3 regions of the Pseudoalteromonas sp. KG3 genome follow, and region 3 is predicted to be linked to each of the others. Evidence: predicted binding sites of a transcription regulator. Region 3 holds the regulator's gene; each other region holds the start of a gene.
The links. The regulator sigma-54, encoded in region 3, starts transcription at its own class of promoters, with help from an activator protein. The targets are predictions, from matches to a motif close to GTTGGCACGNNNNTNGNNT.
Positions count from the first base shown of each region.

Region 1 (3,282 bases), 290 kb from region 3:
ACCTGACTCAGCTGGTGTTCGAATTAGCACAGGTAAATAGATATATTCAAATACAAGGCTCAGTAAATGTTGAAGAAAGCAAAAATATTAATTGTAGATGACGATGCGCTTAACCGAATCATTTTAGAAAAAACCTTAAGCGATGAGCATGATGTTTACTTAGTGACAAGCGGTGAAGACGCGCTGGCGTTTGTTAAACACACGCAAGTAGACTTAATCATTTTAGATATCATGATGCCTAGTATGAATGGTTATGAAGTACTCGTACAGCTAAAAGAGAACAGTATAAGCCAGGCTATTCCTATTATTTTTATCTCTGCAAACAACCGTCATGAAGATGAGGTAAAGGGGCTAGAGCTCGGCGCAATGGATTATATTGGTAAGCCATTTAGTGCCGCTATTGTGAAAGTTAGAGTGCGGAACCAGTTATTAATTAAGCAAAAAAATGATTTGCTAGAAATACTTGCCTCTATTGATGGCTTAACAGAAATACCCAATAGACGTTATTTTGATGAGAACTTAGAAAGAGAGTGGCGTAGAAGTAAGCGTAACAACTCTCCTTTGTGCGTTTTACTCATAGATATTGATCATTTTAAACGTTATAACGACTACTATGGCCACCGAGCTGGAGACGAATGTTTAAAAACAGTGGCAAAAACGTTAGCCGCGCAATGTGAGCGTAGCGGTGATTTTATTGCGCGTTACGGCGGTGAAGAATTTGTGGCCGTATTACCAGAAACCAATCAGCAAGGTGCAATCGCTTTTGCCAACAAGGTACGTAACGCCGTTAATGATTTGAATATTGAACATAATGCGTCTTTAAACGCTACACACGTCACCATTAGCATCGGTATTGCTTCTAGTGAGAGTAGCCAAGCTTACACTGAAAAAGCATTGTTAGAAGAAGCTGACTCCGGTTTGTATAATGCGAAAAAGTTAGGGCGCAATCAAATTAGCGCCCAATAAATGCTGTAGTTACTTAGTTTGTCAGCATTTGCAGTGCTGAGGCACCAATACCAACTAATTTATCATTTTTAAATACCAACGGTGTACATTCATCTTTTGTTGTTTTACTATCTGAGTGAATGCTTTGAGTGGCATAAAATAGTACTTGATATACATCGCCGTCTTTTTTTAGTAGCTCAGTAAAATCAGGGGTTTTAAGTTGATTTAAAACACTTTGATAGCTGGTATCTAGCCCTAATGATGCAATAGTTTCACGATTAGATTGATGGTGCTTTTCCCAGCTTGAATTATTACCTGCCCAATGCGTTTCTGCTTCACCGTCTGATACGGCAATTACACAACCAGTAAGAAGTGGGGCTGTAAGGGCGGCAATTAAAAGTACTTTTTTCATTGTTTTATCCTGATACTAAATAGTGATTATTAATTTGCTTATTCATAGCAAAGAGTCTGCCAATGTTTTTATTATTTAAAAATCATATGTTTAGTATTTTATTTGCAAGGTGGTAAATTGTATTTCACCACCTTGTATCGTGTATAAAGCTAAAATTTAGTTTATTACACCAATCTGTTTAAACTTTCGCCTTGGCTAAATGCACTGATATTCAGGCTCACTTGTTTAACCAAGCGAATGATTGACTCCTCGCTCGCCCAAGCAATATGTGGGGTTAAAATTAAGTTATCGCCATCGTAAATGGCTAATGGATTATTATCTGCCGCTGGTTCTTTGGTTAACACATCAAACCCAGCCCCTGCGATTTGTTTATTCGCTAATGCCTGCGCTAACTGTGCTTCATTAACAATACCACCGCGCGCGGTGTTAATTAAAATGGCGCTGGGTTTCATCATTGCCAGCTCTTCGCTGCTAATTAAATCGCGGCTTTCATCCGTTAATGGGCAGTGAATGCTAATGATATCGGCACATTTAATCGCTTGAAAAAATTCAGTGCGGCCTGCTCTTGGGCTGTGGCCTTTACGCTCACTGATGATCACATTTGCACCAAATGCTTTTGCAACATCTGCAACCGCTTTACCAAGCGCACCATAACCGATAATTGCTAAGGTTTTACCGCCAATATCATTAAAACGATAATCAAGGCGACAAAACATCTTACTTTGTTGCCATAAGCCTTGTTGGCAATCAGCAATATAGCGGTGGGTATTACCGAGTAAGTTAGTGATTAAAGCAAAGGTGTGTTGGACTACAGAAGGTGTTGAATAGCCTGCAACATTGGTAACGGCAATGCCAAGCTCTTTAGCGGCGACTAAATCAACATTATTAGTGCCAGTTGCGGCAACACAAATGAGCTTTAATGCAGGGAGTTTTGTCAATGTTTCGCGATTAAGGACTACTTTATTGGTGATCAATACATCAGCATCAGCACTGTGTGCTATTACTTGCTCTGGGCTGGTTAGCGGGTAGCTGGTGAAATTGCCAAGTGATTGAAAAGGCTCAAGTGATGTGCCAGCTAATGTGGCCGTATCGAGAAGGGTGATATTCATGCGCTGTCCTTATTAAATAAAATAATTTTAATACTTGACCTTGGTGTGTACTCTAAGGTTTATAGTTGGAATCAGTTGATAATACACTCATTGGAGACACAAATGAAAATAGGTGAGTTTGCTAATCAGTTAGGTGTCTCAACAGATACCCTAAGATACTATGAAAAACACAATTTGTTAACGCCATCAAGTCGAACCGAGGCCGGTTATCGCGATTATGGGGAGGCTACACTGAAGCAAATGAAGTTTATTTTGCGTGCTAAAAATGTTGGTTTTAGCTTGGCAGAGATCAAAGAGTTGCTGCAAATTAAATTTAAAAAACACCAGCATTCGTGCCATGAAGTAAAAGATTTAACGATACAAAAACGTGATCTAGTTGCAGAACGTATTGCTGAACTAACACGTTTTCATCAATCACTATCGGTACTTGCTGATAAATGCTGTGGTGGACAAGAGCCCGCTGATAACTGTTCAATATTAACCACTTTGGAGGACATCGATGGACTTACTCAATAATTTTTGGCAGTTATTTTTATTATCTGCCCCTTGGTTAATGCTTGGTTTACTGATTGCTGGCTTATTAAATGTGTATTTACCAGCCAATTTTTTAAATAAACATTTAGGCAAAGAGGGGTTTTGGACCACAGTGAAAGCGGCATTAATTGGTGCACCAATGCCGTTGTGTTCATGTGGTGTTATCCCTGCTGCGATAGGCTTAAGACGTGCAGGTGCTTCAAAAAGTGCGACTACAGCGTTTTTAGTGTCGACGCCTGAAACGGGTGTTGATTCAGTGTCTGTGTCGTATGTGTTATTAGG
Region 1 covers NZ_CP098523.1:1,768,495-1,771,776, reverse strand. Annotated here, with positions in the region: gene NDQ71_RS08415 (ATP-binding protein) at 1-101, shown strand, start outside; gene NDQ71_RS08410 (diguanylate cyclase) at 67-966, shown strand; gene NDQ71_RS08405 (DUF3192 domain-containing protein) at 980-1,357, opposite strand; gene NDQ71_RS08400 (D-2-hydroxyacid dehydrogenase) at 1,522-2,466, opposite strand; gene zntR (Zn(2+)-responsive transcriptional regulator) at 2,569-2,982, shown strand; gene NDQ71_RS08390 (SO_0444 family Cu/Zn efflux transporter) at 2,966-3,282, shown strand, end outside.
Region 1: NDQ71_RS08405 (DUF3192 domain-containing protein) is a predicted target of sigma-54. The motif match lies at 1,403-1,421, and genes of this name have one in related genera.

Region 2 (3,282 bases), 630 kb from region 3:
AAGCGCTACCCTGAGGTTGAAGTAGATATGGACTTTAACAATCGCAATGTCGATCTAGTCGAAGAAGGCTTTGATTTAGCAATCCGCTTTGGCCGTATGCAAGATTCCAACTTAATAGCACGCTCACTTAGCCCCCGCATAATGACCCTCGTGGCCAGTCCAGAATATTTAGCGCAGCATTCAACCCCAACTACGCCATATCAGTTAGCAGAGCATAATTGTTTAATTGCTTTGGGAAAACGCTGGCGTTTTAATTTTAATAATGAAATAAAAGAGGTTAAAGTTGCGGGCAATTGGCGCAGCAACCATCCTCGCGCACTGCTTGCTGCAACATTAGCAGGGTTAGGAATTGCCCACCTAGCCACCGATATTGTTGATGAGTATGTTCAACAGGGGCAATTAGTGACCTTACTTGATGAATTTCAAGTAACCGACAACGCTTCATGGCTAGTCTATCCGCGCAAAGACTTAATGCCTTATCGAGTGCGATTATTGATCGAACATTTGCTAGCACAGTTCAATGATTAGAATTTAAGCTGTATGTCTGTCGCAACTCAGGATAGAATTTAGCAAACAACAATAATAAGTGATTACCATGAACGACTTTCACCAACTTTCAGCCAGCAACCTTCAAGGTCAGACAATTGATTTTTCAGACTTTACAGGCAAAGTCGTATTAATTGTCAATACAGCGAGTAAATGTGGTTTTACGCCACAGTATGAAGGCTTGCAGCAATTACATGCAAAATACGCCGAGCAAGGCTTAGTAATTATTGGTTTTCCGTGTAACCAGTTTGGTAAGCAAGAACCTGGTAGCGCCAAAGAAATCGAGCAAGGGTGCCTGATCAATTACGGCGTAGATTTTGTTATGATGAGCAAAGTTGATGTCAATGGCGAGCATGCCCATCCAGTTTTTAGGCACTTAAAATCTGCATTACCGGGATTTATAACCCGTAAAATAAAATGGAATTTTACCAAGTTTTTAGTCGGCCGTGACGGTGAGGCAATCAAACGGTTCGCACCATTTACAAAGCCGCAGCAAATCGAAGGCGCTATTATTAAAGCCCTTAAAAGCAACACCATGTGAGCCACTAAAAGCAATAAAGAGGCAAATTGCCTCTTTATCTAAATTATCACTTAGTCGTTTAAATACTCATCTAAGTCATCTTCGCCCAAGTTTTTACGCAAGCGTTTTTGCTCAAGGTAGTCTTCCAACTTTTTCTTAACCTTTTGCTTATTCTTGTCGTGTTGATTACGCCCGACCATTTCGTACTCGTCTTCAACAAAATCGTCATCTAGCGCATCGTAACTAAATGTCTTACCCACAACCCACTCCATAAAGTGTTTGAGACCAATTAAGGATTTTTATCACTGTCATTGGTGAAATTAAAAATGTTCAGCACAATTTCATATCGCGAAAGTGCACCAAAATAAAGCCACGACCCAATCTTAAAATGGTGTCATGTCAATATTGTGAATAAATAGCGCTAAATTTTAATTCTGGAAAGTGAGAGTTTTTTATCGAAACGATAAACATCTTTTATTAACGAGGCAAAATTAGTCAAAATGACTAAAAAGTAGTTTTATTATTATTTTTTAGCTCTGCTAAAAACCGACAAAAATAGATTAATTCATTGTTTTTAAAGGTTAAAAATTATTGGCATCAAACTTGATTAGTATTAAATACGAAAAATACGTACTCGTTAAAATCAACACATTGGCAGGATATTAAAATGAAAAAATTACTATTAATCGGTTCTTTATTTATTGCTACAGGGGCAATGGCGCACACTGATAATGAGACTAATATTTCTTTCAGTGGCGATTCTTGCGACGTTGAATTCAAAAATGACGTACGCATCAAACCAAATGAGCTAGAAATCTTCACCGCAGACAACAACACGATGAGCTTTGTCGAGCAAGGTGAGCTAAAAATAAATGGCCAAACTGTGGCACTTAACGGCCAACAGCGCCAAGCCATCACGGCGTATTCGAATAGTTTGCGCAGCCAATTGCCAGAAGTTGCGAACATCGCTCTTGAAGGTGTAAAAATTGCTGGCGTCGCCATTGAAGAAGTGGCAAATGCATTCAATATTGAAGGGCTAGATAGCATTAATGATCTAATGGCTGATATTAAAATAGAAGTTGAAAACACCTTTTATCAACAAGGCACATTTGTAATGGGACAGCAGAGTTTTCAGCAATTTGGTGAAAACTTTGAAAGCCAGTTTGATGAGCAAATAGAAAGTGCCGTGCAATCAGCGATGATGCAATCAATGGGCAGCATTTTAATGGCGGTAGGTTCAGAACTAATGGGCTCAGGTGGTGATATGCAAGCCTTTGAACAACGCATGGAAAACATGGGGGCAGAAATCGAAGCCAAAGTTGAACAACAAGCGAATCAATTAGAAAAACGTGCTGACGCATTGTGCGGTAACTTTTCTACTATTGCAGAGCAAGAGCAACAACTGGTTAAGCTAGTGCCAGAATTAAAAGATTACCAATTGTTTAGTTATAAGAAAAATAACTAAGCAGATTCTAAGCGAACTATTAACTAGCCAATAAAAGTTTGATATCCCTTTAGCAGCACTCTTTTTAAGGTGCTGCTTTTTTATTTTTAGCTAAATGCACAAGTTCACCCAACCTATTTATTGCTTGTTCAAGTTTTTCACTCCATGGCAAACCATAGCTTAACCTAATGCAACTACGGTATTTATTGGTGGCCGAAAAAATATAGCCCGGAGTAATACTGATCCCGTTTTCGAGCGCTAGCTGAAACAATTTAACGCTGTCATACCCGCTGCCTAAATCAATCCAGATCACACAGCCTCCTTGTGGATCACTGATCCGTGCAGTGCTCGGAAACGCTCGTTGTAAACACCAGATCATCCGTTCTTTGTTGTTGCGTAAACGCTGTTTGAGTAGCTTAAGGTTACGTTCGTACTCACCACTTTGCACAAACTCATATAACGTCCACTGATTGATCAGCGAAGTAGAGCAACTCAATGCGCGTTTATAGCGCCGAGCTTGAGCAGCAAACTTACCAGCAATCAGCCAGCCAACGCGATAACTCGGTGCAGCCGTTTTTGAAAAAGAGGCACAAGTAAGCACTAAGCCTTTCGTTGAATAAGCTTGCGCTGGGGTGCCTCGTTGTGCAGTAAAATGTAGATCACCGTAAACATCATCTTCAATCAATACCACATTATGAGACTCTAACAATGCGACCAGATCTTTACGCTTAAGATCAGGCATGAAACTGCCAACAGGGTTATTGATCGAGGT
Region 2 covers NZ_CP098523.1:2,691,153-2,694,434, reverse strand. Annotated here, with positions in the region: gene NDQ71_RS12810 (LysR family transcriptional regulator) at 1-528, shown strand, start outside; gene NDQ71_RS12805 (glutathione peroxidase) at 596-1,087, shown strand; gene NDQ71_RS12800 (PA3496 family putative envelope integrity protein) at 1,138-1,326, opposite strand; gene NDQ71_RS12795 (YggN family protein) at 1,734-2,531, shown strand; gene NDQ71_RS12790 (PLP-dependent aminotransferase family protein) at 2,596-3,282, opposite strand, start outside.
Region 2: NDQ71_RS12795 (YggN family protein) is a predicted target of sigma-54. The motif match lies at 1,657-1,675, and genes of this name have one in related genera.

Region 3 (3,282 bases):
CTTGGGAATTGGTTACTTGCCTCAGGAGTCATCGATATTTCGCAAGTTGACTGTGTATCAAAACTTGATGGCGATTTTAGAAACTCGCAAAGACCTAAAAAAACAAGCCAGAGAAGAAGCCCTCGACAGCTTACTTGATGAATTTAGCATTCAACATATTCGTGACAGCCAAGGTATGGCGTTATCGGGTGGTGAACGCCGTCGCGTTGAAATTGCGCGCGCTTTAGCCGCAAATCCAAAATTTATCCTGCTAGATGAGCCTTTTGCTGGCGTTGATCCTATTTCAGTGTTAGATATAAAGAAGATTATTGAACACCTTAAAAACCGTGGTATTGGCGTACTTATTACCGACCACAATGTACGAGAAACCCTTGATGTTTGTGAAAAAGCCTACATAGTTTCTCATGGGGAGTTAATTGCATCAGGCACACCTGAGCATGTACTTGCCGACCAAACAGTTCGCGATGTTTACCTGGGTGAGCAATTTAGGCTATAAAGCCACACTCGGTAAAGCATCTGCTAAACTTAACAATGACAACAATAAAAGGATTGTTAGAGATACATGAGGCAATCACTCCAGCTGCGCATGGGCCAGCAACTTACAATGACACCGCAACTGCAACAAGCTATTCGCTTATTGCAGCTCAGTACATTGGATCTCCAGCAAGAAATTCAAGAAGCGCTAGATAGCAATCCGTTGTTAGAACTAGAAGAACATGAATATTCAGAAGATGCTGCTGGCAAAAACGAACAAAAACAAGACAACGATGACTTAACTGTCAGTGCCTCAGCGGACGACAAGCCTAGCGAATACGAACAAGAAAGCAGCGAAGCATTAAGTAAAGAAACCCTCAGTGACGAAATGGCAATGGACGTCACTTGGGATGAATACATGAGTGCTGCGCCTAACAGTTCATCGGGGCCAATGCCCGAAGATGAATCTATTTATCAAGGCGCCTCAACAGAGACCTTGCATGAATATTTAATGTGGCAGTTACAGCTAACGCCCTTTAGCCCAACCGATGAAGCAATCGCCATTGCCATTGTTGAGGCCATTGATGACTCTGGTATTTTAACACTCAGCTGTGAAGACCTTGTAGAGAGCTTAAATCAAGGCAACAGCGAAGAAGAAATCGAACTGGACGAAGTGCAAGCGGTTTTAAAGCGCATTCAATTATTTGATCCTGTTGGCATTGCCGCCCGTAGTTTACAAGAGTGTTTATGTATTCAATTAAATCAATTTGATCCTGCAACTCCTTGGATTGCAGAGACAAAAATGATTTTAACGGATCATATCGATTTATTAGCTAGTCGCGACTATCGCACTTTGATGAAAAAGACTAAGCTTAAAGAAGAAGATTTAAAAGAAGTCATGACACTGATCCACAGTCTCAACCCAAAGCCTGCGGATACCATAGTACGGGAAGAGTCAGAGTACGTTATTCCTGATGTATCAGTGAAAAAAATTAAAGGCCGCTGGGTGGTTGAACTTAATCCAGACAGCATGCCAAAAATTAGAGTGAACAGCCAATATGCGGCCATGTCACGCTCCGTTAAATCGAGCACTGACAGCCAATTTATTCGTTCGCATCTGCAAGAAGCTAAATGGTTTATAAAAAGCCTAGAAAGTCGTAACGACACATTACTCAAAGTAACCAACTGCATTGTTAAACAGCAGCAAGGATTCTTTGAACATGGCCCTGAAGCTATGCGCCCGATGGTGCTAAATGACGTTGCTGAAATGGTTGAAATGCATGAGTCGACAATTTCTCGCGTAACAACCCAAAAATACATGCATACTCCACGGGGTATTTTTGAGCTAAAATATTTTTTCTCAAGTCATGTAAGCACTGAGAACGGCGGTGAATGTTCGTCTACCGCAATTCGCGCATTGATCAGAAAACTGATCAGCGCAGAAAACTCAGCGAAACCATTGAGTGATAGTAAAATTGCAGATATATTGGCAGAGCAAGGTATCAAAGTAGCTAGACGGACTATTGCAAAATACCGCGAGTCACTGGCTATTCCACCGTCAAATCAAAGAAAGAGTTTGATTTAAGGCGTAAAATCAAAAAAGGAAAATGCTTATGCAACTAAATTTAACTGGTCGTCACGTAGAAATTACTGATTCATTAAGAGACTATGTAAACAATAAGTTTGCGAAGCTTGAGAGGCATTTTGATCACATCAACAATGTCCATGTTATTCTTGACGTTGAAAAGCTAAGCCAAAAAGCAGAAGCCACAATACATGTTAGTGGCGCTGAATTATTTGCCTCAACTGAGCACCAAGACATGTATGCAGCCATTGACGGACTAATTGACAAACTTGACCGTCAAGTAATCAAACACAAAGAGAAGCACGCTCGACACTAATACTATGAAATTAAGCTCACTTATTTGCCAGGACTGCAGCAAAGCTGCGGTCCTTTTTAATAGCAAAAAACGGATCATTGAATTTATCAGCCAATTGGCTCATGAACAACTTCCTCAGCTATCACAACAAGAAATCCTCGATGCATTACTCGCCAGAGAAAAACTAGGCAGTACGGGGATTGGTCGTGGTATTGCTATTCCACATGGCCGTATGACGGGTATTGAAAGCCCACTAGCGATAATTTTAGTAAGCGAAACACCGATTAATTTTGATGCGATTGATAACCGTCCTGTGGATCTCTTTATCGCCCTCATCGTACCAGATGGTGATAGCCAACTTCATTTAAAGACGTTAGCCACAATTGCTGATAAACTTAACGATAAAGATTTTTGCAAACAATTACGTAGTGCAAAAACAGATCAAGATTTATATCACGTTATTGTTGAGCAGTCGTAGCCAAATGAAGGAGAGTTTACATGGAGTTAATCATCATCAGTGGCCGCTCTGGCTCAGGTAAATCTGTTGCACTGCGCGTAGTCGAAGATCTTGGCTATTATTGTGTTGATAATATTCCAGTAAACTTATTACCTTCATTAGTGCGTAGTGTTTCTGATAATTACGACAAAATTGCAGTTAGCATTGATGTGCGTAATTTACCGAAAGAACAAGAAGAATTTAACGATATTCTTGAATACTTGCCAGGTTTCGCCAATCCAACATTATTTTATTTAGATTGTGATGATCAAACGCTGATCAAACGCTTTTCTGAAACTCGCCGCTTACACCCATTATCATTGGATTCTTTGCCGCTCGATTTAGCTATCAAACAAGAAAAAGTATTACTTGATGTGCTAACAACTCGTGCCGATTTTATGCTGGATACCACCGACCTTAGTGTCCACCAGC
Region 3 covers NZ_CP098523.1:2,062,060-2,065,341, forward strand. Annotated here, with positions in the region: gene lptB (LPS export ABC transporter ATP-binding protein) at 1-496, shown strand, start outside; gene NDQ71_RS09810 (RNA polymerase factor sigma-54) at 563-2,059, shown strand; gene hpf (ribosome hibernation promoting factor) at 2,088-2,375, shown strand; gene ptsN (PTS IIA-like nitrogen regulatory protein PtsN) at 2,380-2,832, shown strand; gene rapZ (RNase adapter RapZ) at 2,853-3,282, shown strand, end outside.